DNA from 3 places in the Hymenobacter erythromyxa genome. Region 2 is predicted to be linked to each of the others. Evidence: riboswitches for the same ligand, from Rfam matches in the RefSeq annotation. Region 2 holds a riboswitch; each other region holds the start of a gene.

Region 1 (9,956 bases), 1.7 Mb from region 2:
GCTGAATAAAGCTATCCTGCGTATTGCTGAAATTGCCGTACACTTTCAGCTGACCCACAATCAGGCGCGTAATGGCACGCTCATTCTGGCTTGTCCCCTGCATCGTCAGATTGCGCGTCATTGCCGGACCGGAAGTACTATTGTCATAACCCGGCACAACCGTAGTCACCTCTGACGTGGTTCCGTCTGAGTTTATAACCTCAGTTACTAAAGTAGTGTTAGGCTTGACAGCGTCGCTATAGATGTTGGGGTAAGAGATAGTGGAGCCGGAAGGAAAGTCAGGAATAGTGGCGTCTTTGGCAGCGGTAGGTACGCCCTGGGTCCAGTTTTCAGCATCAAACCAGTTATCATTCTTACCACCTGTCCAAGTGGTGGAGTTAGGGCCCTCGTTAGGGCGCACGCCCTCAATGGTGAAAGTAGCCCGGTAAAAAACGGAAGGAGGATCAGTTAAGGTATAGTCTTCTCCACCCTGAGCTGTATTGACTCCATCTGCAGCAAATTGGATACTTAATGAGTACGTACCAGCAGCTAGGCCAGTTAAAACATTGACGTTGGCCAAGTTGAAGGAAAACGTCCGATTGTTACCGTTGGGCGTACCCTGTACCAAGTTAATTGTGCCGGAAGATAGGTTAAATGTAGTTCCATTTGCACGTATCCGATAAACCAATCGGCCACCTGTCATAACATCAGGTGCACTCTCAGTTGTGGTTATGGTACCACCATTCAGAATCAAACTAGTGCTGAAGTCAGTGATATTGAAGGTACCAAGGTTTGCATCTTTGAAAGCTGGAGCTGGTACACCTCCTTTGCCGCCATAAATCTTATTCCCTTCGCCAAGATCTAAAATAACAGAAGAGCCCGTAATACTGCTATTATCCTGCGCTTGTGCAGTTTGCCTTGAACCAAAACTTAGAAAAAGAGCTAAAAACGGCAGTATTATCTGCCAGGTTTGAGTAGATTTTTTTGTCAACATTCGATGTGTGGGGGCGTGGGTGGATAAAGTAGCAGTACTATATCCTATGGATAGACATGTTCGAGCGCCATATACGGCCCCACTCAAAAACGACTGACTTTTTGTATAAATAATATAGCTAACATGCAAAAAACGACCAATGGGCCCCGTAGACAATGATTTTTTTATTTTATATCTTACAAATCATATTATTATATTAATATTTCTTTTCAAAAGCTGTACTAATGCACTACGCTATACGGGGGGGTGGCAAGTGCCTTCTTCACATGCGTTAATTCCACACCCAGCACCTCGTGCACGCTCACCCGAATTCGGTTAGCTATCAGGGTAATGGGCAGATCATTACTATCGAGGCCAAAGGGCTGTTCAATTTCCTCGCCTATCATCTCCAACCCAAGCATCACATAGGCCCCCATCATAGTAATGGGAATCATCCAATAGCCACAGGTATCTACCAGTATAATGGGCATGATACCGATGAAAAGGGTGATAAACATTTTGATGAAAAAGCTATAGGAAAAGGGAATGGGGGTGGAGCGTATTCGCTCACAGGAGCCATTCACCTCCATCATTCCCAGCAAATGGGGCTTCATGGTAAGCAAGTGAATGGGGTCGATGATCTGGGCCTGCCGCAACTGCTCAATACTTTCCTGCAGCACAGTGACCAAGCAGGTAGTAGGGCTTTCAGCAATCCGCAGACGGTCAATAATATCGGGGGTAGCTTCCAGCTGATTGAACTGAACGCCATTGCGCAACGCCCCCTTAAGGGCTATAGGAAAGTTAGAGATCAGGGCGGCGTAATATCGGCGGCTACGCACCGCATCGCGGGGCAAAACGGCGTTCAGCTCCATAGCTAAGCCGCGGCAGTGCGAAACCAGCTGCCCCCACAGGCGCCGCCCTTCATAGTAGCGGTCGTAAGCGGTATTGGTACGGAAAACCAGCAATAAGCTGAGCATTATCCCCAGAAAGGAGAAGTATTCCCGACCAATTTTAATGTCAATGGTGTGGTATTTCAGCACCACCAGCGCAATAAAAACGTTGTATACCCCTACCAGCGCCACGCGGCGCAGGAGCAATAAAATAACGGTTGACGTGTGAAAATGCCACAAGGCTTTCCACCAGTCACCGGCTTTGTAAACAATCATGAAAGGAGATTTAGGCCCTCCAACGTTAAACCTCAACGGTAGTTTTGCCTATAATCCACTACAGGGTGTTAGTACACTCAAAAAGCTAAACAGCTCTTGTTATAAGCGCATTTATAACGATATAATGAAATAATAATCAACTTAGTAGCTTATCCAATCAGACATCCTATCCATCCTATATCTCCACTTTCAGGGTGGCCGGCTGCGTGGTTACTTCAAACATCTCGCCGTGCGGCACAATGGTAATCTGCCCGTACTCCTTCAGCAGCATTTTATAAGACTCGGCTACCGGGTGGGGCTTGCGGTCCAGATCGAAAAGCCCACAGGCGTTTACGGAGCCGGCTTTGCGGGTCAGGCCGCTGTCCCAGTCTACCTGGTCGATGAGGGAATACCAGGTGAAGCCCAGCACCGGTACGCCTTCTTTGCGCATCTGCAGGATATTGACCCACTGTTTCCAGAGCCAGGTGGGGGCTTCCTGGGCATCAAAAACATTGGTTTCCGTGTGCATCACGGGCTTACGGTAGCGCTGGTAGTACTCGTAGGTGATATTGTACCAGCCCAGCACATCCACGCTGGTACACAGCGTGCCATCGGGCAGAATAATGCGCTCATTGCGGCCGTAGTAATCGTTGCCCATCACCTGGTAGCCGGGCGGCTCGCCGGCCATAAACCAGTCGTACTCCGTGCGCGTCATGCCGTTGTCGTAGAGGTAGTTCATCACTTCGGCATCGGGGTGGATGGCGTACAGCAAGTCAAGCGCCAGAAACCGGAGCCGGTTGCTGAGCTGGATAGAGGGCGTGCGGGTAGCGCGCAGCTCGTGCGTAAACTCCGCCGACTCACTCTGCACAATCACGGCATCGGGGCGGTGCACAGCAATTTGCTGGGTGCCCATAATGCTGGCCGCCACCAGGTGCTTGAGGGCCATTACAAAGGCTTTATCCGATTTTAGCTGCTCGTTCCAGGCGCCATCCAGCGCGCTCATGCGGGCCGTTACGTAAATCTCATTGATGGGCGTGTAGTAGCGCACCCACGGATAGCGCTTGGCCACGGCGCCGCAGTACTCAGCAAAGTACACGGGTAGCTCGGGGTTCTGATAGTTGCCCAGCCAGTCGGGTACGCCAAAGTGCATCAGGTCCAGGATGGGCGTAATGCCCAGGCGCTGGATTTCGGCCATGGCCAGGTCGGCAAACGTCCAATCGTACTGGCCCGGCCCTTTGTGGATACTGTAGTAGGGCAGGCCGTAGCGCAGCACCTTCAGGCCCATTTCCTTAACCAGCCCCAAGTCTTCCTTATACCGTTCGTAGTGGTGGCACTCGGCCAGCAGGTCGCGGCGGGTTTTGCCGTTATCAATGGTGGGGTAGCTGCACTCAATGCCCGTGGCAAACATAAAGTTGCCGGCCAGGCCGGTGGGCAGGCCGCTGCCGTCGCTGCCGCCGGCGCCGCCGTATTGGTCGCCCTCGTAGTTGCCGCTGCCGAACTTTTCTATGATGTGCTTAAGGAAGGTTTTGGCCATGACGGAGAAAGAAGGATTGAAGGGAAGAAGCTTCTAGTGGAGAGCCGATGAATAAAATTCTCTGTCATCCTGAGGCGGTAGCGGAAGGACCTTTTCACGTCAAAAAGAGTCGTTGTTAGGCTGGTTGTTTTAATGTGACAAGGTCCTTCGGCTACCGCCTCAGGATGACAGCTGTTTTTTTATCACCATTTCACCCTGCTTCTTACCTCATGGATTGCAGAAACTTATCAGCAGTACGCAGGCTGAGGGCCATAATGGTAAGGGCCGGGTTTACGCTGAGCGAGCTGGGGAAAATGGAGTTGTCGCAGATGTAGAGGTTGGGGACGTCAAAGGCCTTGCCTTCCGAATTCACCACCGCATCATCCCCGCTCAACCCCATACGCGCCGTACCAATAATGTGGGCATTGCGTGGAAACGACCAGATGTCCCGGGCCCCGGCCGTTTCCCAGATCTGGCGCATCAGGGTTTCGGCGTGGCGCATTATGCGCACTTCGTTTTCGTGGTTGGTGAAGTGAATGCGCGGCTTGGGCAAGCCGCGGGCGTCTTTTTCCTCTGCCAGCTCCAGAAAGTTTTCCGCGTGCGGCAGGCACTCGCCGTGCATATTAATGCCCGCTATGTGGTTGTACTGGCGCATATAAGCCCGCAGGGGCTCGCCCCAGAGCTTACGCTGCCGCACTGCCTGCCCGGCAAAGGTTAAGGGCATCACGCCAATGCTCTGCAGCAGATAGCCCCCGGCAAAGTCGGCGGCGGGCGGGCGGTGCAGGTCTTCGGAAATCAGGGCCCCGGGAATGCCTTTGTAGGGCCGTACATCCTCGGCAAAAGTGCCCCACACCTGGGTGCCGGTATGCGCCATAAAATGGCGGCCTACCTGCCCACTGCTCAGGGCCAGCTCATTCAATAGAAGCAGGCGCGGGGTTTCCACCGCGCCGGCACACAGAAACAGGTGGCGGCATTTCTGCCGCTGCGTTACGCCGTTTTGCTGATACACTACGCCGATGATGCGCCCCGTATCGTCCCGCTCCACCTCTGTTACAAAGCTGTTGGGCCGAATATCAGCCCCGTACGCAGCTGCCAGCGGCAGAAAGGTTACGTCCATGCTGGCTTTGGCGCCGGTGCTGCAGCCGGCCTGGCAGAAGCCCCGGTTGGTGCATGCCTCCCGCCAGCCCACGCCTTCCTGGTAGTAGCGCGCCGATAGCGCCGCATTGGCTGCCGGCGAGGTCTGAATGCCCAGCTGCCGGCAGGCGCGCTCCATGAGCAGGGCGGCACCGTTCAGGGGCAGCGGCGCCAGCGGATAGGGCCGGCGCCGGGGCTTGCCCCAGGGGTAATTTTCCGGGCCGGATATACCCAGAAACTGCTCCAGCTCGTCGTAATAAGGCTCCAGCTCATCGTAGCCGAAGGGCCAGTCGGCACCCACGCCAAAGTCGCGGCGGATGTGGAAGTCGTCGTCCTGGGCGCGGGGCGTGTAGGCCGTGTAATGCAGCGTGGAGCCGCCCACGCCGGTGCCGGAGTTGTTTTTGCCGAAAGCCACCGGGTCTTTACCGGCAGCCAGCCGCTCATCGTTCCAGAACAGAAACTCCTGGGCTTTCTCATCGGTAGCGAAGTCCCGGCGCGGGTTGTGCCAGGGCCCGGCCTCCAGGGCTACCACTTTCAGCCCGGCCATGGCCAGCCGGGCCAGCAGCGGCGCCCCGCCCGCCCCGGTCCCAATCACCACGCAATCTACCTCCCCGGCGGGGCTGGGCACGGGTTGGGGCTGCTCCTTTTCGGTGGGGGCAGCCGATTCTTTCAGCAGACTTTTCAGCAGCGGGTCCTGTATTTCAGACTTCACCGGGTTCTTTATCCCTTCTTCCAGCACTTCTTCGTCGGGCATATGCAGTGAAATGGTGTTGTGGTGAAATCGTGACCTGATGTTTTGAGAATATTATCAGCGCACGGGCATAGTCTGAACGTCAGACTACGCGCTTTGGCCATGGTACTAGTTCAGCTCCTCGGGCTCCCGGGGCTCCAGCTCATTCAGGCCGATGCGCGTCCAACCGGGTACGTCGGCCATGCCCACGTAGCCAATTTCCTCCTGGGCCAGGGGATGGGCGTAGTAGTTTTCGGTCAGCTCAGCCAGCAGCTCTTCAAAAAACCGCTCCTGATTTATCTGCTGCCAGTTTTCACCCGCGGCTTTGCCAGCCGCCAGCTGTTCCAGCACCGCATCCTGACGAGCCGCATCCAAAGCCATAAAATCCTGCTGAAACTGCGCCTGGGCTGCCTGATTGATACCTCCCAGGCCCATGCGGTAGGCTTCCCGGTCGGGGGGCAGCACGTCGTAGCGCCAGCCATCGGAGCGGCCTTCGGCCAGGCGGGCATCAATGGCCGGGGCCAGCGCAATGGGCGCGGGGCGGTCAGGTTGCGGCAGGAGCCGGGCGGCCACGACCCGCAGCAACTGGTACGTATCGGCATCAAAAAACTGCGGCAGATAGTATGTGGGGGCATCCAGCCGGGCCTGCAGCGCTGCGCGGGTGGCTTCCGTCACCAGGTCGGTTTGCAGCAGGGCGCGTACGGTGCCTTCGGGATAGGGCATATGGTGAAGTAGTAAAAGGGTGAGTTGGTGAGGTTGTGAAATTATGAATCGGTGAGTTTGATGTTCTGTAAGGCGCGGTTCTGCGCAAACCGAACATCAACTCACCATTTCACAACCTCCCCTATTGGTCGCTGCTGAGCTTGCCGCCGGTTACGTGTACCAGGCTGCCCGTCATGAAAGAGCCATCTTCTGAGGCCAGCAGCACATAGGCAGGTGCCAGCTCCTCGGGCTGGCCGGGGCGCTTCAGGGCTACTTCATACCCAAACTTCTCTACCTCTTCCCGCGGCATGGTAGCGGGGATGTTGGGCGTCCAGACCGGGCCGGGCACCACGCAGTTCACCCGAATTCCCCGCTCGCCCAGGTGGGTGGCCAGACTTTTGGTGAAGGCATGAATAGCCGATTTGCTGGCGGTGTAGTCAATCAACAGGGGGTTGCCGGTGAGGCCCACAATGCTGCCGGTATTAATGATGCAGTCGTTCTTTTGAAAGTGGGGCACGGCGGCCTGCGCCATCCAGATATAGCCAAGAATATTGGTATCGAAGGTGCGCCGGATCTGCTCTTCGGGAATGTCCTCAAACTTTTCCTGCGCCATCTGGAAGGCCGCGTTGTTCACCAGAATATTCAGGCCGCCCAGCTCCTTGCGCGTGCGGCTCACGGCCTGCCGGCACTGCTCCGGGTCGCGCACATCCAGCTGCAGCAGCAGGCACTTACGGTCCTGGGCTTCTACCAGGCGCCTGGTTTCCTCGGCGTCCTGGGTGTTTTGGTTGTAGAGTACCGCTACATGGGCTCCTTCCATGGCAAAGGCTACGGCCACGGCCCGCCCAATGCCGCTGTCGGCGCCGGTTATCAGGGCCACCTTATCCCGCAGCTTGCCAGCGGCGCGGTAGGTGCTGAAGCTCATGCCGGGCTGCAGCTTCATATCGGCCTGTTTGGCCGGATAGGGCAGCTTTTGGGCGGCCTTTTTCATGTCTTTGGCCGTGGGGCGCTCCACGGGTCTGGGGGCAGTATCTTGTTTAGCGGATGCTGATTTTTTAGGAGCCATAGTGCCAGGGAATAGTCGGTTGCTTTCTCTCTACGAGAAAACCTACGGCATAACCATCCAGCGGTTGGCTGGCATCCGAGTAGTTTTTACTGCACTACCACTTCTACCCGGCGGTTGCGCGCGCGCCGAAGGATGGGTGGTATTTGGCCTGCCGGGCAACCCGGTCTCGACTTCCCTCACGGCCTGCCGCTACGTACGGCCCTGGCTGAACGCCTGCATGCAGCCCGCAGATGCATCAGAAACAGCCGCATTTATCGAAGCACCCGCACCCGCCGTGCTCACCGTCGATATCAATTTTAAGCCCCAGTTGGCGCACTTCGTACCCGTGCGCCTGACGCGTAGATGCCGAAGGCCGCCGCCTAGCAACGCCACTGCGCGTAGGCGGCTCCGGCGACTTGGCGGGCTTACTGGGGGTTACTGCGTTTCTGGAGCTGCCACCGGAGCCGGCTGTCTTTCCGGCAGGCAGCGTGTGGCCGGCGTGGGCTTTATAGGACTGTTGCCGGCACTCGGCATGAGTTCAGACGAGGTGGCCAGCACTAAAAGCCGAGCGTTACACATCCATACGGCCGTGTAACGCTCGGCTTTGCCTCCGTTTATAAAGCACCCGGGCCTGAGAACTGCTCTAACTCGTTTTGCTTCAGACGATGGCGTGAATGCGCTGAATAGCTTCGCGCGCGCTGCCAATAGGTTGCTCCCCCAGAAGGTTAAGCTGGTCGGCGCTAATAATCTCGACGTCGGTAATACCCACGAAGCCCAGCACCTGGCGCAGGTAAGGCGTAGCCATATCATAGGGGCTGCCTACTTCTACCCCGCCTGAGGCGACCACCAGGTATGCTTTTTTATCATGTAGCAGTCCCATCGGGCCATCGGCCGAAAAGGAGAAAGTGAGGCCGGCCCGCGCAATCAAGTCAATCCATGCTTTGAGCGCAGCCGGGATGCTAAAGTTGTAAATCGGCACCCCAATGATGAGCATATCGGCCGCTTTCAGCTCCTGCACCAGCAAGTCAGAAAAAGCCAGGGCCTGCGTCTGATCGGCACTACGGGCGTCGACTGGCGTGTAGAACCCGGCAATCATCAGGTCATTGACGTAGGGCATGCCCGCCGCCACATCGCGGTAGTGCACATGCAGGTCCGGGTGCTTTATCTCCAATTCAGTCATCAGTTCGGCGACCAACTGGCGGCTGACCGAATACTCGGTGCGGCCACTGGAATTAACTACAAGTGCATTCATGAGCTGTTCTTATTAATTAGATTTATTCAAAAATATATTAAAATATTTTAATATATACTAAACAATTTATAAACTTAAATCCAAGGCAATTTTCCATTTGCCTTGTTGGAATAATGACGGGTGTGCAGCAATGAGTCCGCCGTTGTTTCTTGGTGGCACGCTGCTATCCAGAAAGACCGAGGGACCGGGCCCGATGACGTCTTGGCAACCTACCACGAGTAGGTACCAACTCCCATTTCACCGCGTTTTTAGGTGAAAGAAGATGACAGCCGGATCCGTACGCAACTGTGCGGGTTTCTTTCTGGATACGCGCTGCCCGCCCGCATTTCAATCCGAAAGAAATGTCCGCTACCACCCTCACCGCTCCGTCTCCCCTTCCCGACCTGCTCCGCCAGCGCCTCCTCATTCTGGATGGCGCCATGGGCACCATGATTCAGCGCCACCCGCTGACCGAAGAGGACTTTCGCGGCACCCGCTTTGCCGACCACCCCAAGCCCCTGCGCGGCAACAACGACCTACTCAGCCTTACCCGCCCCGACATCATCCGGGGCATTCACGCCGAGTACTTCGCGGCCGGGACCGACATGGTGGAAACCAACACCTTCTCCGGCACCACCATCGCCCAGACGGACTAAGGCCTCGAGCACGTTGTATATGAGCTGAACTACGAGTCGGCGCGCCCAATGCCGCTGTCGGCGCCGGTTATCAGGGCCACCTTATCGCGCAGCTTGCCAGCGGCACGGTAGGTGCTGAAGCTCATGCCGGGCTGCAGCTTCATATCGGCCTGTTTGGCCGGATAGGGCAGCTTTTGGGCGACCTTTTTCATGTCTGGCCGTGGGGCGCTCCACGGGCCAGGGGGCGGTAGCTTTCTTGGCGGATGCAGCTGGTTTTTTAGGAGCCATGCCAAGGAATAGTCAGCTGAGCCTGCTTTACGGAAAAACCGCTGCCACAACTATTCTCCGGCGGGTCAGGGCACGAGTTGTTTTTATTCCACTACTACTTCTACCCGGCGGTTGCGCGGCCGCTGTTTGGGGTCCCGGTTATCGGCCACGGGGCGGGTGCCACCGTAGCCTTTTGGAGTAAGGCGCGTGGAATCAATCCCCTGCTGCACCAGATACCCGCGCACAGTGCGGGCCCGCTGCTCCGACAGCTGCCGGTTCAGCTCCGCATTGCCCACGTTATCGGTATGGCCCGCAATTTCCAGGCGCAGGGTGGGTTGCGCCTGCAGCGTACGCACCAGGTGGTTGAGCATGGGCCGGGAAGTAGGCAGCAGCGTGGCTTTGCCCTGAGTGAAATACAGATTAGGCAGCGTAACGGTGGTGCCTTTGGTTAGGGTGCTTAGGTCGGGCAGCTCCCCGGCCGCGTTGGTATACGCTGGCACCGCTACCGGCTCCACTGGCCGCGGGGCAGCCGGAACTACCACTACGCGCCGGGCAGGCGGCGCTACTGACGGGCGGCGCGCGGGTGGCCGAACCGTACGCACTGC
Region 2 (9,956 bases):
ACCCATGCCCTACCCCACGAGTTGCACGACGTGCTGCAGCACATGACGGTGATTCGGGAGAAAGTAGGCGGCGACTTCGCCCGGAAAGTGAAGTCGTTGAATGAGGTGACGGCGGAGCTGGCCGGCGGGCCGGCGTATGAGTCGCCGGCAGCGGCGCGGTGGCGGCACATTGCTACGGGCTCGTTGCTGTCCTTCGCAGTGATGCTGATTTTCAACATCCTCTCCTACTACTTTACGTGGCAGCAGGTGTGGGATATGGCTACGTCCTCCCAAACGTTCTACATTTTTGTAGCCATTGGGTTTGGCGCGCAACTCATTGACGGACTGCTGGGAATGGGCTACGGAGTAGTTACCGCCATCAGCCTGATGACGCTCAATATTTCGCCGGCGGCCGTTAGTTCGAGCATTCATACCGCCGAAATGTTTGCCAGCGGCGCCTCGGGCTACCATCACTACCGCTTCGGCAACGTGAACCGCAAGCTGTTTAAAGTGCTGTTGATTCCGGGGGTGCTGGGCGCTATTGTGGGGGCATTACTGCTGTCTAAGTTTGGAGACGAATATGCCCAGTATGTAAAGCCATTTCTTTCCGTGTACCTGCTGCTGCTGGGTCTGCGCATTATTTCCAAAGCCTTTTCCAAACCCGGCCCGCGTAAAAAGCATAAGCAGCTCGGGGTGCTGGCGGCCGCCGGCGGTTTTTTAGATTCGTTTGGCGGTGGCGGCTGGGGCCCGCTGGTTACCAGCACGCTCATTGCCGGCGGGCGCACGCCGCAGTATGTTATCGGCTCGGTAAGCGTCACGGAGTTCTTTGTCACGTTTGCCAGCGCCGTTACCTTTTTTGCCACCATTGGCATTTCGCACTGGCAGATTATTCTAGGGCTGATTGTGGGTGGCGTGGCCGCGGCTCCGCTGGCCGCCCGCTTGTCCGGCCGCATTCCCGTGCGCTGGATGTTTGTGGGCGTGGGCCTGATGGTGATTGTGTGGAGTATGTGGTCGTTGCGTAAACTGCTGCTGTAGCCTGGGCTGCCGGCAGCGGATATACTTAACCCTGGGTGTTTCAGCACAAAGCCCCGTCGTTTCCACGACGGGGCTTTGTGCTGTTCAACGAATCCGCTTTATCTACAACAATTTTATCTACAGCAAAGCGGCCTGACCAGCTTCCTCAGGTAAGGACACAGTAACCACTGGCTCTGTCATAAACCATATCCGGCGCAGCAGCCAGTACAGCACCAGCGCGCTCAGCGCCACTACCCCGGCATATACCCACCAGGATTCGAATATATCCACTATCGATTTGTCTACCAGTTCTTTGCCACCCACCACCATACCCAGAAAGGCTACAAAATTATTGAGTGCGTGGACGACTATGCATATTCCTAGTGAGCTGGTCCGGTAGTACAGCCACCCCAATAGCAAGCCTAACAGTCCTGCTCCTACCAGTTGCGCCGGGTTACCGTGAATAATGCCAAACACCAGCGCCGATTGGCCAATGGCCACCCAGGGCCGCTGGGGGTAATTTCGCAACAACCCCGGCAGCAATACGCCCCGAAATAGTAGCTCTTCCAGAACCGGCGCCGCCACGCATAGCATCACGAAAGCCAACACCGGGGTGTTTGCCAGGTTTTGGAAGGTTTTATCTGCCCAATTGGGCAGGTGCAGCAAATCCAGAAGAGAAAGTACCAGTATGGCAGTCAATATCAGTACAGGCATTACCGCATACAGCGAAGCGCTTTCCTGGCCTTGTAGGCGAATGGGCAACCAGCGCGTGCCGGCCCGCCAGCGCAATATGCTTAACAAGCTCAGATTAGCGGCAATGGTTATTACCACGACCGTGACAGATCGGGAAAATGAGAATACTGTTTCACCCAATAGAAAGAGTGGCACGCCCACTCCAAATACTACCAGCAGATACCAGCCAACAAAGGCCCAGCTTTCCCTAATGGTTGGATAAGCCGGCTGATCAGAAACTCCTATAGGCCGCTCCAATACAGTTGTTTCCATTCGATGATAAAATAGATTAGTAAAAATAAAGGGAGGTCAAAGCTACTGATAGCCATCAAACAAAATAGAACAGGCCGGAGCGGATGCCCCGGCCTGTTTAGTCCATACTATCGGCGTTGCTATGCTGTTTGCCTGGCCTTTGCTTTCAGGCCCAGTTTGCTATGCTTTTTGCCGTAGCCGAAGTAAATAGCCAACCCAATGGCCAACCATACAAACAGGCGAATCCAGGTGTCCAGCGGCAGGGAAAGCATCATAATCAGGCAGGTGACGATACCCAGAATAGGCACCAGCGGCACCCAGGGCGTGCGGAAGCCGCGCGGGGCATCGGGCTCTTTCTTGCGCATGATGAGAATGCCGATGCACACCATCACGAAAGCCAGCAGCGTGCCAATGGACGTCATTTCACCGACCACTGAAATCGGTACAAAGCCCGCGAACACAGAAATAAACAACCCCAGCAGCAGATTAGACTGCAGCGGCGTGCGGAACCGCTCGTGAATGCGCGAGAACACCGGCGGCAGCAGCCCGTCCTTCGCCATGGAGAAAAATACCCGGCTCTGCCCCAGCAAATCCACCAGAATAACGGATGTGTAGCCGATGATAATAGCCAGAATAACGGCCGAGGACAGCCAGGCATAGGGCGTTTTTTCAATGGCAATGGCTACCGGCGCGGCGCTGTTTTTAAACTCCGTGTAGTTGGCCAAACCCGTCATTACGTGGCCAAACAGCACAAACAACACCGTGCAGATCAGCAGGGACCCGATAATGCCGATGGGCATATTCTTCTGCGGATTCTTGGTTTCCTGGGCCATGGTGGCCACAATATCAAAGCCAATAAACACGAAGAACACCACGCCCGCGCCCCGCAGAATACCGCTCCAGCCAAACTCCCCGAACACGCCGGTATTCTGCGGAATGTAAGGTTGATAGTTGGCCGGATCGATATACTGCCAGCCCAGGGCAATGAACACCAGCACTACGGCCACCTTCAGGGTAACTACCAGCGCATTAAACCACGCCGAGCCCGCCGTACCGCGAATGATGATGAGCGTGATAGCCAGCACAATGAGCATGGCCGGAATATTCACAAAGCCATGCACCGTGCTGCCATCGGCCAAAGCCGCCGTTTCAAACGGCGACATCACCAACTGGGGCGGCAGATGAATGCCATACTTGCTCAGGAATTTCAACAGGTACTGCGACCAGCTAATGGCTACCGTAGCCGCGCCCACGGAATATTCCAGGACCAAATCCCAGCCAATAATCCAGGCAAACAGCTCGCCCATGGTAGCATAGGCATAGGTATAGGCAGAGCCGGAAACCGGCACCATGGAGGCAAACTCAGCGTAGCACAAGGCCGAAAAAGCACAGCCCACGGCCGCCACTATAAACGACAGAGTAACGGCCGGACCGGCATTATTGGCGGCTGCAATGCCGGTGAGCGAGAACAAGCCCGCTCCGATAATTACCCCAATGCCAATGGCAATCAGATTGAAGCCGTTCAGGCTTCGTTTTAAGGTATGCGCGCCGGTTTCGGCCGCTTCCTGCCGCAGCAGTTCGAGTGATTTTTTAAGCATAAATCGGGTAGTCGTGTCAGCCGGAGTCAAGCCTTCGGAACACGTAGGGTTAATTGATTTCTGGGGGTAGCCAGTGACGAAAGGGACCGCGAGAGCCACGCATAACCATGGGGCGTTACCTCACTTCCGTAACCAGGCAGGCCAGAAATCCGAAAAGGAAAAAGAGAAGTTGAACTTCAGGGCACTTATCCTATGAAAGGATGGCGCTTATGCTGGTTAACAGCAACAACATCCGGCGCAACAACAGGCGGCACGGAAAGGCACGCGCTGGAAGGCGGGAGAAGCAAAAAGCGGGGCAGGAAAGCGGGGGAAAAAGTCCACGGTGTGTTGTTTTTATATTGTCAGGAAGAAGCTTCACTGACCTTCGGTTGGGCACCGTTCCGGCCATTGGCGGAGGTTGCCGACGCATCGTAGAGCCTTTCTCTCAGCGTCTCTGTATAAAAACAATCCTTTGGGCTAGAAAGAATTGATGCCTCAAAGGTAAAACCGGATTAATGGGTTTGCAAACAAACACCTTTAAAGAAACCCCTCACAATAGCACTTTCTATAATTGAAATTAACGTTTAGCAGATGGATAAATAAAAAAGGAGCGCCCCTGACCAGATAGTCAGGGGCGCTCCTTCTTGAGCTCAGAACCAGGAATTAGCTGGCTGGCTGGGCGTTTTTAGGCTTGCGGCCACGCTTTGCACCACCGGTGCTGGCTACGCGGGGCTTACGCTCTTTAGGAGCCGGCTGGTAGTCATCTGCCAGAACCGTTTCCATTTGGGAAACAGCTTCCTGGAGTGCAGTAATAGCCGAAGAAACGCTGCGAACTGCTTTGCGCAGATCTTTTTTCACGATTTCGCTATTCTTAGCGGCGTTGAGGGCGTTTTCGAGTTGACCGAAATCAAATGCCATGTGTAAAGAAAATAAGGTGGGAATAAAGAAACGAAGGAAAAAATAATTTTTCTCTTGGTAAACTATATACAAACCTAACAGAAAATATTCAACATTCTATTCCCGGCTAATAATTTTTAATCAGCAGGGAAACCACCTTCTTTTCGAGTAGTTTTTGCTTTTGAGTTAATTGTGTTGATATAAATATAAAGCACCCTATATAAAAGTTAAACAAGAAGGTACCCGTTAGTGAGTTATGACTTTTTTTATTAATAAAATAAGCAGGCACCTACCATAAGCATACCATATAGCTTCGCTTTTTCCTCCGCAATACTTTCCCTGATTTCTATACCCCGCTATACAGGAAGCTTTATCACACCCAGCAGGGCGTTATCTATTCAGGTTTATTGACTGCAAACCAGCGCAGGCGGTAGCACTGTATGGCAGTTTCTCCCAACTGCACCAATAACCGATAATTAGCCACTGCCCCTACCGCCGCCCCAATAACAGGAATTAGCTGGGCCATTTTAGCCAGGTCAATATAGTCGCGGTACTCCTGCTGAAAGGTGCGCCAGTCGAACTCATTCACGTCGGTGGGCAGGGTAAGGCGGTAGGTTTCCCAATTGGCTATGCGCTGGTACACTTCATTGCGCGTCTGCTGGCTGCTAAAGGCCAGTTGGAAAATATGAAGCAGGTACAGCCGTTCGGTATAGTCGCGCACATCATGACCGTAAAGCGCGGCAATATCAAAGAGCAGCTTCAGCTTCAGGCTGAGCAGTAAGGGAAAATCAGCCAGGCCTAATAGAAAGCCGCCGGCTCCGGTTACGGCCCCTTCGGCGGCGGCCGTATTCCGGTAGTACCGGATGCGCGTACGAATCAGCTCTTCCCGCTCAGTCAGGCTACTTTCGGCCAGGGGTTTTCGCGTCATTTGCATGGAGCCAAACAACACCCCCCGCACCATTTGCTTAATAGCCGCGGTAAGAGCCAGATGCACTTTCTCCGGCAGCAGCGCATTCATTTTGGCCTGCACACGCCGGGCTAAACGGTTAAGCAGCGAGGGTTTCTCCTGCATGCGTTTTTGCCAGGTTTTTAGCTCGGAGTAAGCTTGCGCAGTAGCGGAGGTCATGTGTATGGGTGAATTTTACTTACCAAATAAATTTACGTAGCTCATTACCAGAATAAACAGGCCACTAATCAGTAACGCAAAATGGCTTGTTCTTTCGTTGAATTTGCCAGAGCAATGTACCGTAGTATTAACCGCTAACTGTCTTAATTTATTTCTGAAAGTCAAATTATCCTTCAGCCATATAGAGTGGATTACTACTTCATGGCCTTCAGTACTGATTCTTAGTTTTTCGCCGCTATACAGCAGGCTGTTCTGCCAGGAGGTCAGGGCAGAATATTCTATTTTCTCTTCTTTCGTGTTCAGACGAATGATAGTATGGAAGGAAATTCTTCGTGTAACAAATAGCCCTCTTTGAAAAACCAGACTGCCCTCAGTTAAAAGAACGTGGCTCAGAAAAAGTATTTCTGAGGCCGCCCATATTGCTGCCAGAAACCAAGCCACAAAAAACAGGCTACGAATAAGCGGCATAATGAAGTCTCATTCTGCCAAATGTCAATTATGACAGCCTTAAACAGGGTAAGAAAGTTAACGCAGAACAAGCAGCATTCTACCAGAAGTATTAGATAAAACGGTTTAAAGCTGCTTTTGAAATGAAGCATTAAACAGAGGTTATTTTAACTGATATACCCGCTCAATTATCTCTACTACTTTTAGCCCATCCAGCGCATTGGTGGTTGCCGCGCATCGGTTTCGAAAGGTATTTATCACATTTTCAATCACCTGCACATGATTGGCGGCGCTGCCCCGGTAAGGTCCGTAATCATTGGCAGGATTGGTGGGCGGCAACTCTGGCCGCTGATAATTCCGCAGGTGGCAGTACTCCAGTTTATCCATGTATTGGCCACCAAGGCGGAGGCTGCCGTGCTCGGCTACCACCGTGAGGGAGCTTTCCAGGTTTTGGCCCCAAACGGCGGTGCTGTATTGCAGCGTACCGCTGCCGCCGCGCACTAAATCAAAGGTAATCAGGCCGGAGTCTTCAAACTCGGTGATTTGCTGGTGGTTAAAGTCGCGGAAGCGGGCAGATATATTAGTAATGTCGCCGAATACCCAGTAGAGCAAATCCACGAAGTGGCTGAACTGGGTGAAGAGCGTGCCGCCATCCTGGGCCAGCGTGCCCCGCCAACCGCCGGGGCGGTAGTACTGGGCGTCGCGGTTCCAGAAGCAGTTGAGCTGTACCAGATATATCTGCCCCAGGCGGCCTTCATCATAAACCTGCTTTAGCCAGGCGGTGGGCGGGGAGTAGCGGTTCTGCATCACCCCAAATACCAGCCGGCCCGTGGCCTCGGCCGTGCGCACAATGGCTTCCGCATCGGTGGTGCGCAGGGCAATGGGCTTTTCCACCAGTACATGCAAGCCGGCGTGCAGCCCCTGCATAGCCTGGGGCGCGTGCAAGTAATTGGGCGTCGCCACAGTCAGTACATCAGCGCCGGGTCCGGAAAGCAGGTACTGATCTAGCGAAGTAAAGAAAGGCACCCCGGGAAATTCGGCTGCCAAGCCGGGCGCCAGCTCCTGCTGCGCATCAATCAGGGCCACCAGCCGGGCACCGGGCTGCCGGGAAACCAGCGCCGCGTGCCGCCGGCCAATATGGCCTACACCACAAATTACAAACCGAATGGCGGGAAGGGCGGAATCATTCACAATAGGCGAATGTAGCGGGAACAGCGTAAATCCGGGCTATCGGAATGGCTTTGCTTTCACAGACAGGCGCTATTTAGAAAAAGCTTCTCACTGCCTCCCCTATGAAAGCCACCTGTTCCGGCGCGAGGGTAGGATGAATGGGCACCGATAACACCTTCTGGCACAGCCGCTCAGCCACGGGAAACTGCCCGGCCTGGTAGCCTAAGTAATGATAAGCAGGCTGCCGGTGCACCGGCAAGGGGTAGTATACCACGCTGGGAACTCCCAGGGCGGCCAGGTGCTTTTGCAGCACATCGCGGCGGGTAGGGTCCGTTAGCTGAACGGTGTACTGGTGGAACACGTGCGTGCTGCGAGGGTCGCGGGCGGGCACCAGCAGGCCCGCTATGCCGGCAAAAGCGGCATCATACCGGGCTGCTATGTGCTGGCGCGCGGCCGTCCACTGCTCCAGGTGCCGCAGCTTCACGCGCAGCAGGGCCGCCTGCAGGGTATCAAGCCGGGAATTGAGGCCGATGTGCTCGTGGTGGTACTTGCGCGTTTGCCCGTGGTTGGCCAGTTGGCGCAGCAGCTCGGCCCGGCTGGAATCGTGGGTGAACAGGGCGCCCCCGTCCCCCATAGCACCCAGGTTTTTACTGGGGAAAAACGAGGTGGTGCCCACCTCTCCTACGGTGCCGGCCGCCCAGGTTTCCCCGGTGCTGGTAGTGAACGTAGCGCCCAGCGACTGGGCATTGTCTTCGATAAGCGCCAGGTTATGGTGGTCGGCAAGACGGCGCAGGCTTTCTAAATCGGCGCACTGTCCAAATAAATGCACTGCTACTATGGCCCCGGTGCGCGGCGTAATAGCGGCCTCCACGGCATGCGGATCCAGCCCGAAGGTGGTTGGCAGCACATCAACCGGCACTGGTACCAGCCCCAGCAAGGCGGCAGCTTCCAGCGTAGCTACATAGGTAAAAGCAGGAACCAGCACTTCACTTCCCTGGGGCAGGCGCAAGCTCATAAGGGCCAGCTGAAGGGCATCGGTACCATTGGCGCAGGGTACCACGTGCGGGCCGCCCAGGTACTGACTTAGCTCCTGCACAAATTCTGCAACCGCCGGGCCCTGAATAAAAGCGCTTTCATCCAGGCATTGCCGCAGCGCGGCATCCAGCTCGGCGCGCAGGGGCGCGTGCTGGGCCGCCAGGTCCAGCATTAGTATGGGGGGCGTAAAAGCAGGAATGGACAAGCAGGCAGAATAACAGGGCGGCATCAAAGATAGAAGGAGGCGCGAAACCCGGGGCGGAAGCCCAGCGTAACCCCGCCCTGAAAGCCTGCGTTAAGCAGCGAAAGGATACTCTCTCCCTCAAGTACTCTTGTTTCTCCCTTATCTTTTCCCAACTACCATGATAAAGAAAACCTTCACTATAAACGCGCTGGCTGCTATTCTATTAGCCGGCGGCGTGTCGTTTACGCACAGCAGCTGCACCCGCTCTGAACAAAAGGAGGTTTCGCAGGAAGGCGAACAGGCCTATAACGACTTCAAAACGTTTGTAACTGACGCCGAAACCCGCGCTGAAAACGCTGCCAACGAAACCGAAGCCGACTTCAATCAGGAAACCACCCAGCTGAAGTCAGACTTCGATGCCAAAGTGGCGGCCGTTGATAAGTATGCGGATCAGTATGATGACGCCCGCCGTCAGGAAATTGAGCAGCTGCGCACCCGCTACACTACCGCTTACGACAAGCGCGACATGGCCTGGAAAAACCGGGCTTCGGCCACCGGTACCACCGCCACAACTACTACCGTGAAAATGGGCAAGTACTACAAGCCCATGACCAGCGAGTATGCGGCCGTAACGCCCCAGAACGTGCGTGCTAAATACGAGGCCTTCACGGCCATGGTAAAAGCCAACGAGAACCGTTACGATATCGACGACTGGCGCAACGTAAATGCCGACTGGCGCACCTTGGATGAGCGCTATGACGCCATCAAAGACCAGGTATCCACCGCCGACCGCGAGGAAATTGCCAAGGAAAAGGCCAAGTACGCCGCCTTCAAGTCGTTTGATAAGACTGAAGCCCGCGTGGCAGAAGGTGCCGGCGCCGTTGGTGGCGCGGCCAAAGATGTAGCCGGCGGAGCCAAGGAAGTAGGTAAAGATGTAGGCCAGGGCGCCAAAAAAGTAGGCAGCAAAGTGGGCAACGCCGTGAAAGGCGCCTACAAAGAAGTCAAGAGCGAAGTAAAAAATACCGACAACGACTAACCCACCCCGGTTACTAAACCATTGCAACAACAAGCGCCAGCCTTCCTCCAGGCTGGCGCTTTATTTTTTGCCGATGCGCAGGCGCTGTAGCTCCTGCAACGCCCAGTACAGTTTGAGCGCATCCAGCTGCCGCAGGTCAGGAGTCCCGGAAAGCAGCGCTTGTTGCACCCTTTGGTAAATCAGCCCAAACCCCGCCTGATACAGCCCGGCCAGCCCTAAGCGCCATAGCCACAGGGCTGTCTGTAATAGCCTGGTGCCGGTGCCCCACCCTTCGGTTTGATACAGGTAGACCAGATTGCGCGCGGCCTGCTGGGCTTTCTCCAGAAAATGGGCAGCACACTCCAGGCCATCATGTAGCACGGGGTTATCTACATGATGCACGGCAATGCCCGCTTGCTGCAGCTGCCAGCCCAGCTTGCTATCCTCGTGGCCGTAGTGCATCAGGGCTTCATCCAACCCAAACCGTCGGAATACGGCGGACTCCAGCAGCACATTTTTCAGGATAAA
Region 3 (9,956 bases), 1.7 Mb from region 2:
GGCCTCGGCCGTGCTGGCCAATGGCAGCACGCTGCCCGCCGGCGTCGCCTTCAGTTCGACCACGGGGCAGTTTACGGTGTCGAATGCCGCTACTCTGGTAGCCGGCTCCTACCCGTTGACGGTGACGACCACGGATGTGCTGGGCGGTATCACGACGCAGACCATCACGCTGGCTTTCACCGCGGATAAAGAAGCCGTGTACACGGTAGTGGGAGCCAAGAACATCGACACCTACACCAATGGCACCTCTCTGGCTACCGTTGCGGATGCTGATGGTTCTATTACAGCCGCCGTGCTGGCTAATGGCACTACGTTGCCGGCGGGTGTAACCCTGAACGCGGCTACCGGTCAGCTGACAGTAACGGATGCCTCGCTGCTGGTTGCTGGGTCTTATAACTTCCAGGTAAAGACGACCGATGCTACGGGCGGTACCACTACCCTAGCGGTAACCCTGAATTTAACGTCCGACAAAGAAGCCGTATACACCGTAGCTGCTGCGAAGAATGTAGACAGCTACACAACTGGCGCATCACTTGCTACGGTTACGGATGCGGATGGTGCTTTGACTTCAGCCATACTGGCCGTGGGCAGCACCCTGCCCGCCGGCGTAGCCCTCAATGCTACCACGGGCCAGTTCACCGTCTCTACTGCAGGTAGCCTGGTAGCCGGTTCGTACCCCCTGACGATTAACACGGTGGATGCCACCGGCGGTAAATCAACCAGCACCATTACGCTGATCTTCACTGCGGACCGCGAGGCCGTTTATTCTTCTCCCAATACCTACAATCAGGATGCGCTGAGCAATGGCTCGTTGCTGGCCACGGTAACGGATGCCGATGGCACCCTTACCGCGGCGGCTATTGCCACAGGTACGTTGCCGGCTGGCATGAGCTTTAATAGCACCACTGGCCAGTTTACTGTCAGCAACACGACCCAATTAGTAGCCAATGCTTACACCTTCACGGTAAATACGACGGACGCTGCGGGTGGAAAATCCACGGTTCCGGTAACCATCACCATCAACGCGGACCGCGAAGCGGTATACACGGTAGTGGGAGCCAAGAACGTCGACAGCTACACGACCGGGACTTCTCTGGCCACGGTAACGGATGCAGACGGTGCGCTGGCCTCGGCCGTGCTGGCCAATGGCAGCACGCTGCCCGTCGGCGTCGCCTTCAGTTCGACTACGGGGCAGTTTACGGTGTCGAATGCCGCTACTCTGGTAGCCGGCTCTTACCCGCTGACGGTGACGACCACGGATGTAGTGGGCGGTATCACCACGCAGACTATCACGCTCACTTTCACTGCGGATAAAGAAGCCGTGTATTCGTCCTCGAACACCTACAACCAGGATGCGCTGAACAACGGTTCGTCGCTGGCGACGGTAACAGATGCGGACGGGGCACTTGCCTCGGCATCTATTGCCACGGGTACGTTGCCTGCAGGTATGGCCTTCAATACCACAACGGGTCAGTTTACCGTGAGCAGCAGCACCGTGCTGGCCGCTGGCACCTACAACTTCACGGTAAATACGACGGATGCTACGAGTGGTAAGTCGACGGTTCCGATAACCATTACTATCAATGCTGACCGCGAGGCGGTGTACACAGTAGCCGCCGCGAAAAACGTGAAAAGCTACTCCACCAATCAGAGCCTGGCCACGGTAACGGATGCTGACGGAGCCATTGTCTCGGCGGTACTCGTGGGCGCGCTGCCGGCCGGTGTTGCTCTGAATGCCGCTACCGGTCAGCTGACGGTAGCAGATGCTGCCCTGCTGGTCGCAGGCACCTATACCTTCCAGGTAAACACAACGGATGCCCTGGGTGGCATCACTTCCCATACGGTAACGCTGGTCTTCAACGGAGATGCTGATGCGGTGTACAGCGCATCCAACACCTATAACCGGGATGCCCTCAGCAACGGGTTTTCCCTGGCCACGGTAGCCGACAATAATGGGGGGGTAGCCAGTGCCAGCATTGCCAGCGGCACGCTGCCCGCCGGTATGGCTTTCAACACCACCACGGGCCAGTTCACGGTCAGCGGCACTACCGCGCCGGTAGCAGGTACTTATACCTTCCGGGTAAATACGGTAGATGCGCAGGGTGGCAAAACAACCAATACGGTAGCCATCACCATCAACGAGGACACGGAAGCCGCTTACTCAGTAGGCAACACCTACAACAAAAGCTCCCTGAAGGATAATCAGGATCTGGCTACCGTCACGGATTCAGACGCTGCCCTGACCTCGGTTGCACTGGCCGCCGGCAGCACGCTGCCTAACTGGCTGCGGCTGAATACTACCACCGGTGCTATTACCATTCCGATAGCGGCCAATGCCGCGGCGGGGGTATACAATGCCACCGTTAATACGGTAGATGCCCAGGGCGGGAAATCAGTAACCACGGTAAGCATTAGCGTAACCATCCCGCCGCTGCCCGTAGAGCTGACGACGTTTGACGTGAAGGCCATCCGCACCAATGCCCAACTGACCTGGCGCACGGCTATTGAGAAGAACAACGACCACTACGAGGTGGAGCGCAGCTTCGATGGCATCACCTTCGGGCAAATCGGGCAGGTGCGCGGCAACGGCAGCAGCTCCACTTTCCATGACTATGCCTTCACTGATGTGAACGTAGGCCAGCGGACCGGCACGGTGTACTACCGCCTGCGGCAGGTAGATACCGACGGCAAGCTGCACATCACGCCCGTGCGCACGGTTACCTTCGCGGCCCGCGCTATCAGCATCAGCGTGTATCCAAACCCGGCGGCGGCCCAGGCCACCCTGGACCTGGGTACGCTACCGGCCGGCGCCTACCAGGTGCAGGTGCTGGACATGACGGGCCGCGTAGTGCGCCAGCTGACCCTGCAGGGCGGCATGGCTCAGCCGCTGGATATCCGCAGTCTGGCGGAAGGCACCTATCAGGTATCGATTCGCAGCAAGGAGGTGAATCTGACCCAAAAGCTGGTGAAGAGAAACTAGCCTCCCGCCTATAATACATGGAAAAGCCCCCTCCTGCCTGGAGGGGGCTTTTTCGTTTTTCGCCGGACTAACTTGGCCAAAGTACGTAGCATAGAAGCTGCTTATCTGTTTGCCTTGCTTTTCTATGAAATCTACTGCTTCTGATCCATCGCCGACTTCGGGTTCCGGTCGTTTTTCTTTTCCTACTATTTCTGAGTACGATGTCGTTATTGTGGGCGGCGGCAGCGCCGGGCTGAGTGCGGCCCTGGTGCTGGGGCGCAGCTGCCGCCAGGTACTGGTGTGCAGCAGCGGACCGCCGCGCAACAGCACCTCGCCGGGCGTGCACAGCTTTTTCACCCGCGACGGCATCAAGCCCGCCGACCTGCTGCGCCTGGGCCATGAGCAGCTGGCCCCTTATCCCACCGTTACCACGCGGGAAGCCTGCGTTACCCGTATTGAAGTGCAGGAAATAGGCTTCTGTGTAACCATGCAGCCGGACAGGGGCGGCCCCCCGGTGACGGTTTCGGCCCGCCGGGTGCTGCTGGCCACCGGCGTCACCGACGACCTCCCGCCCATCGAAGGCATGCGCGAGCTATGGGGCCGGGGCGTGCTGCATTGCCCGTACTGCCACGGCTGGGAAGTGCGCGACAAGCCGCTGGCCGTATACGGGCAGGGCAAAACCGCTTTCGGCCTGGGCCTGCTCATCAGCCGCTGGAGCAAGGACGTAGTAGTCTGCACCAACGGCCCCAGCGGAATCAAGGAGAAGGGTATGCAGCGCCTGGCCCGCCACGGCGTGGTAGTGCGCGAAGACAAGATTGCCCACCTGGAGGGTCGCTCCACCGGCGAGCTGCGCCACATCGTGTTTGAAAACGGCGAAAAACTGGCCCGCCACGCCTTGTTTCTGCACACCCAGCAGCGCCAGCGCAGCAACCTGGCCGAGGAAACCGGCTGCCGGCTGCTCACCAACGGCGCGGTATGGACCAACAACAAGGCCCAGACCAGCATCAAAGGCATTTACGCCGCCGGCGACACCACCCCCGCGCCCCAGCAAGCCATCATTGCCGCCGCCGAAGGCTCCCTGGCCGCCATTGCCATCAACGAAAGCCTGACCAAGGAAGAATGCCGGTAAGCGGTGAAGTGGTGATATGGTGAGTTTGTCGTTCAAACCGCGCAATCAGCGCAACCAGAATGTCAAACTCACCATATCACTTCCTAAAACAAGGCGCTGGCTACCCGACGGATGCTGTCTGATTTTCCCATGCTGTAATAGTGCAGGCAGGGGACGCCGTGGGCCATCAGCTCCTTGCTCTGGTTGATGCACCACTCAATGCCAATTTCGCGGGCCACCTCATTGCTGGGGGCCTGGTGCACGGCATCGGCCAGCTCTTCCGGAATGTTGAGGTAGAAGGCCCGGGGCAGCATGGTGAGCTGACCTTTGGCGGTGAGGGGTTTCAAGCCGGGAATGATAGGCACGTTAATGCCCGCTTCCCGGCAGCGCCTCTCGAAAGCAAAAAACTGCTCGTTGTCGAAAAACATCTGGGTCACGATGTAGTCGGCGCCGCGGTCTACCTTGTGCTTGAGGTAGCGCAGGTCGGCCGCGTAGTTCGGCGACTCAAAGTGCTTCTCGGGGTAGCCCGCTGCGCCAATGCAAAAGTTGGTGGCCCAGGTGTCATCCTGCTCCTCGTCCAGGTAGGAGCCTTTGTTCAGGTCGGCTACCTGGCCAATCAGGTCGCAGGCGTAGCTGTGGCCATCGGGGTCCGGCAGGAATCTGCCTTCGCTCTTGATAGGGTCGCCGCGCAGGGCCAGCACGTTATCAATGCCCAGAAAGTGCAGGTCGATGAGGGCGTTTTCGGTTTCCTCCTTCGAGAAGCCACCGCAGATCAGGTGGGGCACGGTATCCACATCGAAGCGGTTTTTGATGGCCGCGCAGATGCCTACCGTACCCGGGCGGCGGCGCACGGTTTTCTTTTCCAGCAGGCCGTTGGGGTGCTGCCGGTACACGTACTCCTCGCGGTGGTAAGTAACGTCAATAAACGGGGGCTTGAACTCCAGCAGCGGCTCAATATTGGTGAACAGGCTCTGGATATTCTCGCCCTTTTTCGGCGGCAGCACCTCAAAGGAGAAGAGCGTTTTGCCGTTGGCGTGCAGCAGGTGGTCGGTTACTTTCATATAGAGCACCAACTAGGAACTGGTTGGTATTGCGGTGGGAATGTTAGCTCTCGTACTTAAAAAGAAACCAAAGTCGATTCGCTTCTTTTATGCCTGTCATGTCTTGCTTCACGTAGGCCGTCATGTCGAGCGCAGTCGAGACATCTCGCTAGTGTGGTATACCACTGTGACGAAGCGGTAGAGATGCTTCGACAGGCTCAGCATGACAGTTACTTTGACAACATCAGCACGCGAGATGTCTCGACTGCGCTCGACATGACGAAACCGAATGTTTTGTTGTGGCTTACAACGCTGTTACGGGCACGGAAACCGGGTCGTAATTCAGATTGGGGGCCAGCCAGCGCTCCAGCTCCGGCAGCGGCATGCTTTTGCGTTGGGCAATGTCCGCTACCTGGTCTTTGCCGATGCGGCCCAGACCAAAGTAGCGCGAGTTGGGGTGCGCGTAGTAGAAGCCGCTGACGGAAGATGCCGGGTACATGGCCAGGTTTTCCGTCAGGCGGATGCCGGTTTTATTTTCCGCATCCAGCAGCTCAAACAGCGTGATTTTCTCGGTGTGGTCGGGGCAGCCGGGGTAGCCGGGCGCGGGCCGCACACCCTGGTATTTCTCCTGAATGAGGTCTTCGTTAGAGAGGTGCTCGGCGGGCGCGTAGCCCCAGAACTCCTCCCGCACGCGCTGGTGCAGGCGCTCAGCAAACGCCTCGGCGAGGCGGTCGGCCAAGGCTTTCACCATAATGCTGGAGTAGTCGTCGTGGTCCTTTTCAAACTGGTCCAGCAGCTTTTCAATGCCCAGGCCCGCCGTCACGGCAAAGCCCCCGATATAATCTTCGCGGCCAGTTTCCCGCGGGGCCACAAAATCGGAGAAAGCCAGGGAAGGGATGCCGGGCGCTTTTTCGCTTTGCTGGCGCAGGGTGAAAAACTCGGTCTGCACCTGCTCCCGGGTTTCATCGGTAAACACCTGAATGGTGTCGTGGCCTTGGGTATTGGCGGGCCAGAAGCCCAGCACGGCGCGGGCCGTGAGCAGCTTTTCGTCGATAATTTTCTTCAGCAAGGCCTGTGCATCCTCAAACAGCCTGGTGGCTGCTTCGCCCAGGTTTTCGTCCTCCAGAATGCGGGGGTAGCGGCCTTTCAGCTCCCAAGTGTGGAAGAAGGGTGTCCAGTCGATGTAGGTAGCCAGCTCGGCCAGAGGGTAATCTTCCAGCACTTTGGTGCCCAGGAAAGAAGGCTTCGTGATGGGCGTGGTTTCCCAATCGGCCTTGAAGCCGTTTTCGCGGGCGGCTTCAATGGGCAGGTAGTTTTTCTCCCGCTGGCGGCCGGCGTAGTCCTCGCGGAGCTGGCGGTAGTCCTCGCGCACGGTGCGGGCGTATTCCACATCCGCGGAGCCCAGCAAAGCGGCAGCAACGCCCACCGAGCGGGAGGCATCGTTTACGTGCACCACGGGGCCGGAGTAGTTGGGCGCAATTTTCACGGCCACGTGCAGACGAGAGGTGGTGGCTCCGCCAATGAGCAGCGGGGTTTTCAGGCCGCGCTTTTCCATTTCCTGGGCCACGTACACCATTTCATCCAGGCTGGGGGTGATGAGGCCGCTCAGGCCAATAACATCGACCTGCTGCTTCACGGCTTCGTCCAGAATCTTTTCCAGCGGCACCATCACGCCCAGGTCCACGATATCAAAGTTGTTGCAGGCCAGCACCACGCCCACAATGTTTTTGCCGATGTCGTGCACGTCGCCTTTCACCGTGGCCAGCAGAATTTTGCCGGCGGTCTGCCGGTCGCCGCTCTGCTTGTCGGCCAGCAGGTAGGGCTCCAGGTAGGCTACAGCCTTCTTCATCACCCGGGCCGATTTCACTACCTGCGGCAGGAACATTTTGCCGGCCCCGAACAAGTCACCCACCACGTTCATGCCGGCCATCAGGGGGCCTTCAATGACCTCCAGCGGGCGGTTTACCTGCTGGCGCACTTCCTCAGTGTCCTGGTCAATAAACTCCGTGATGCCTTTAATCAGAGCGTGCTGCAAACGCTCCGCCACCGGCAGGCTGCGCCAGGCATCGGCTACCACTTCGGCTTTATCTTTCTGCTTCACGGTTTCGGCGAAGTCCACGAGGCGCTCGGTGGCATCGGGGCGGCGGTTGAGCAGCACGTCTTCTACCAGCTCCAGCAAATCCTGGGGTACTTCATCGTACACGGCCAGCTGGCTGGGGTTTACAATGCCCATGTCCAGCCCGGCCTGAATGGCGTGGTAGAGGAAGGAGGAGTGCATGGCCTCGCGCACCACGTCGTTGCCGCGGAAGGAGAAGCTGATGTTGCTCACGCCGCCGCTGGTGAGTACGCCGGGCAGGTTGGCTTTAATCCAGCGCACGGCCTCAATGAAATCCAGGGCATAGTTGCGGTGCTCCTCCATGCCGGTGCCCACCGTCAGAATATTGGGGTCGAAGATGATATCCTCGGCCGGGAAGCCCACTTCGTTTACCAGAATATCGTAGCAGCGCTGGCAGATTTCGATGCGCTTTTCCAGCGTATCGGCCTGACCGTTTTCATCGAAAGCCATAACCACCACGGCGGCGCCGTACTGGCGCACGGTGCGGGCGTGGGCTTTGAATACTTCCTCGCCTTCCTTCAGCGAAATGGAGTTGACGATGCTCTTGCCCTGCACGCACTTGAGGCCGGCTTCCAGCACGCTCCATTTGGAGGAGTCAATCATGATGGGCACGCGGGCAATGTCGGGCTCGGAGGCAATGAGATGCAGGAAGGTGGTCATGGCCTGCTCCGAGTCGAGCATGCCTTCGTCCATGTTCACGTCCAAGACCTGCGCGCCGCCTTCCACCTGGTCGCGGGCTACCTGCAGGGCCGCTTCGTAGTTGCCGGTGCGGATAAGGCGGGCAAAGGCGCGGCTGCCGGTCACGTTGCACCGCTCGCCCACGTTCACAAACAGGCTGTTTTCATTGATGCCGAAGGGCTCCAGGCCGCTCAGGCGCGTAACGGCCGGCACAGCAGGCAGGGGGCGGGGCTGGTATTTTTCGGCCAGCTTGCTGAGTTCGGCAATGTGCTGGGGCGTGGTGCCGCAGCAGCCGCCTACCACCGTCAGCAGGTTGTCTTTGAGGTAGTCTTCCACCACCGCCGCAAACTCCTGTGCTGATTCATCATAGCCGCCAAAGGCATTGGGCAGACCAGCGTTGGGGTAGGCCGAAATGTGCACATCAGCAATGCGGCTGAGCTCCTGCACGTATTGCTTGAGCTGATGCGCGCCCAGGGCGCAGTTCAAACCCACGCTCAGCAGCGGCAAGTGGCGAATAGAGTTCCAGAAAGCCTCTACCGTTTGGCCCGAGAGCGTGCGGCCGGAAGCATCGGTAATCGTGCCTGAAATCATGACGGGCACCACTTTGCCGCCTTCGTCGAAGAACTTCTGCACGGCGTACAGGGCTGCTTTGGCGTTCAGGGTATCGAAGATGGTTTCAATCAGCAGGGCATCGGAGCCACCTTCTACCAAGCCGCGCACCTGCTCCAGGTAGGCGGTGGCTAGCTCGTCAAACGTCACGGCGCGGAAGCCGGGGCGATTGACGTCGGGGGAGAGGGAAGCGGTGCGGTTGGTGGGGCCCACGGCACCGGCCACGAAGCGCGGCTTGCCGGGATTCTGGGCGGTGAATTCATCGGCCACTTCCCGCGCAATGCGCGCCGACTCGTAGTTCAGCTCATAGACAATGTGCTCCAGTCCGTAATCGGCTTGGGCAATGGTGGTGCCGGAGAAAGTATTGGTTTCCACCATGTCGGCCCCGGCCGCGAAGTAGTCGGCGTGAATGCCCCGGATGATATCGGGGCGGGTGAGGCTGAGCAGGTCGTTGTTGCCGCGCAGGGGCTTGGGGTGGTCGGCGAATCGGGTGCCCCGGAAATCAGCTTCTTCCAGCTTATGGCGCTGAATCATGGTGCCCATGGCCCCATCCAGAATCAGGAGGCGCTGGCGCAGAATATCGTTGAGCGGGGAGGAGGTCGTCGTCGGCATGTGTCGGCTTTTCGGAAAAGGGGCAGTCAATAGCCTATCCAGAAAGAGCCGCGCCAGAGCGGGTTCTGTACTTATCTTCTTCCACCCAAAGAGGTAGAACGGGAGTTAGCACCTTGTTTTGATCAGGTTGCTAAGACGTCGTAGGGCCCAATCCCTCGGTCTTTCTGGATAAGTAACAAGACGAAGATACGGCAGCAATGTCCTAAATCCAATTTTTCGGGCCCGGGGGCGTTACCGGGAATCAGGAAGTTAGGGGGCTTTTAAGTTTCTTTGGGAATGCTACTGTTATCACGTATTCTGGGCTTCATGACGGCGCTGCTGTTGCTGCCGGGCGCTTTTCTGCAGGCCCAAACGCTGCCCAAAACCCCCGGCACCGGCTTGCAGGGGCAGTATTACAACGGCCGCAACTTCGAGGAGCTGGCGCACACGCGCACCGATCCTACCATCGACTTTGATTGGACCTATAGCTCGCCCGGGCCGGGCCTGCCGCGGGAGCAGTTTCGCTCGCCAGCTCCGGGTGTATCGGGGGAGGACTTTTCTATCCGCTGGACAGGGCACATCTACATTCCCGTTACGGGGGTCTATACTTTTCGCATTGTGTCGGATGATGGCATGCGCGTTTGGGTGGGCGGCAAGCGGGTGCTGAGCTCTTGGCGCGACCAGCGGGCTACGGCCGTTACTACCCAGGTACAGCTCACGGGTGGCCGCTATTACCCCCTGCGAGTAGAATATTACCAGGTGCAGTGGGACAGCCGTGCTCTGCTCACCTGGCAGCTGCCTAATTCTGCCGAGGAGCCGCAGCCCGTTCCGCCGCAATATCTGTACGCCAAGCTG

Evidence for each region. Region 2 has a riboswitch for S-adenosylmethionine ahead of AM218_RS07865 (amino acid permease). Riboswitches for the same ligand answer to the same signal wherever they lie in the genome.
Region 1: it holds a riboswitch for S-adenosylmethionine, as region 2 does, so the genes downstream of both, AM218_RS15110 (homocysteine S-methyltransferase family protein) here and AM218_RS07865 (amino acid permease) in region 2, are expected to answer to the same signal.
Region 3: it holds a riboswitch for S-adenosylmethionine, as region 2 does, so the genes downstream of both, metH (methionine synthase) here and AM218_RS07865 (amino acid permease) in region 2, are expected to answer to the same signal.

Annotation. Positions count from the first base shown of each region.
Region 1 is NZ_CP012623.1:3,530,931-3,540,886, reverse strand. It holds gene AM218_RS16615 (T9SS type A sorting domain-containing protein) at 1-973, opposite strand, end outside; gene AM218_RS15140 (bestrophin family protein) at 1,195-2,118, opposite strand; gene AM218_RS15135 (family 1 glycosylhydrolase) at 2,294-3,631, opposite strand; gene AM218_RS15130 (GMC family oxidoreductase) at 3,834-5,498, opposite strand; gene AM218_RS15125 (gluconate 2-dehydrogenase subunit 3 family protein) at 5,604-6,197, opposite strand; gene AM218_RS15120 (SDR family oxidoreductase) at 6,319-7,164, opposite strand; gene AM218_RS15115 (FMN-dependent NADH-azoreductase) at 7,877-8,470, opposite strand; SAM riboswitch class I at 8,631-8,739, shown strand; gene AM218_RS15110 (homocysteine S-methyltransferase family protein) at 8,812-9,105, shown strand; gene AM218_RS16865 (hypothetical protein) at 9,135-9,296, opposite strand; gene AM218_RS15105 (PA14 domain-containing protein) at 9,456-9,956, opposite strand, start outside.
Region 2 is NZ_CP012623.1:1,825,739-1,835,694, forward strand. It holds gene AM218_RS17180 (TSUP family transporter) at 1-1,014, shown strand, start outside; gene AM218_RS07860 (CPBP family intramembrane glutamic endopeptidase) at 1,132-1,998, opposite strand; gene AM218_RS07865 (amino acid permease) at 2,118-3,575, opposite strand; SAM riboswitch class I at 3,906-4,019, opposite strand; gene AM218_RS07870 (hypothetical protein) at 4,218-4,544, opposite strand; gene AM218_RS07875 (EcsC family protein) at 4,846-5,577, opposite strand; gene AM218_RS07880 (hypothetical protein) at 5,593-6,045, opposite strand; gene AM218_RS07885 (Gfo/Idh/MocA family protein) at 6,187-7,215, opposite strand; gene AM218_RS07890 (DegT/DnrJ/EryC1/StrS family aminotransferase) at 7,289-8,434, opposite strand; gene AM218_RS07895 (DUF6565 domain-containing protein) at 8,592-9,449, shown strand; gene AM218_RS07900 (glycosyltransferase family 2 protein) at 9,510-9,956, opposite strand, start outside.
Region 3 is NZ_CP012623.1:3,520,876-3,530,831, forward strand. It holds gene AM218_RS15085 (T9SS type A sorting domain-containing protein) at 1-2,980, shown strand, start outside; gene AM218_RS15090 (NAD(P)/FAD-dependent oxidoreductase) at 3,105-4,088, shown strand; gene metF (methylenetetrahydrofolate reductase [NAD(P)H]) at 4,172-5,128, opposite strand; gene metH (methionine synthase) at 5,412-9,122, opposite strand; SAM riboswitch class I at 9,191-9,297, opposite strand; gene AM218_RS15105 (PA14 domain-containing protein) at 9,399-9,956, shown strand, end outside.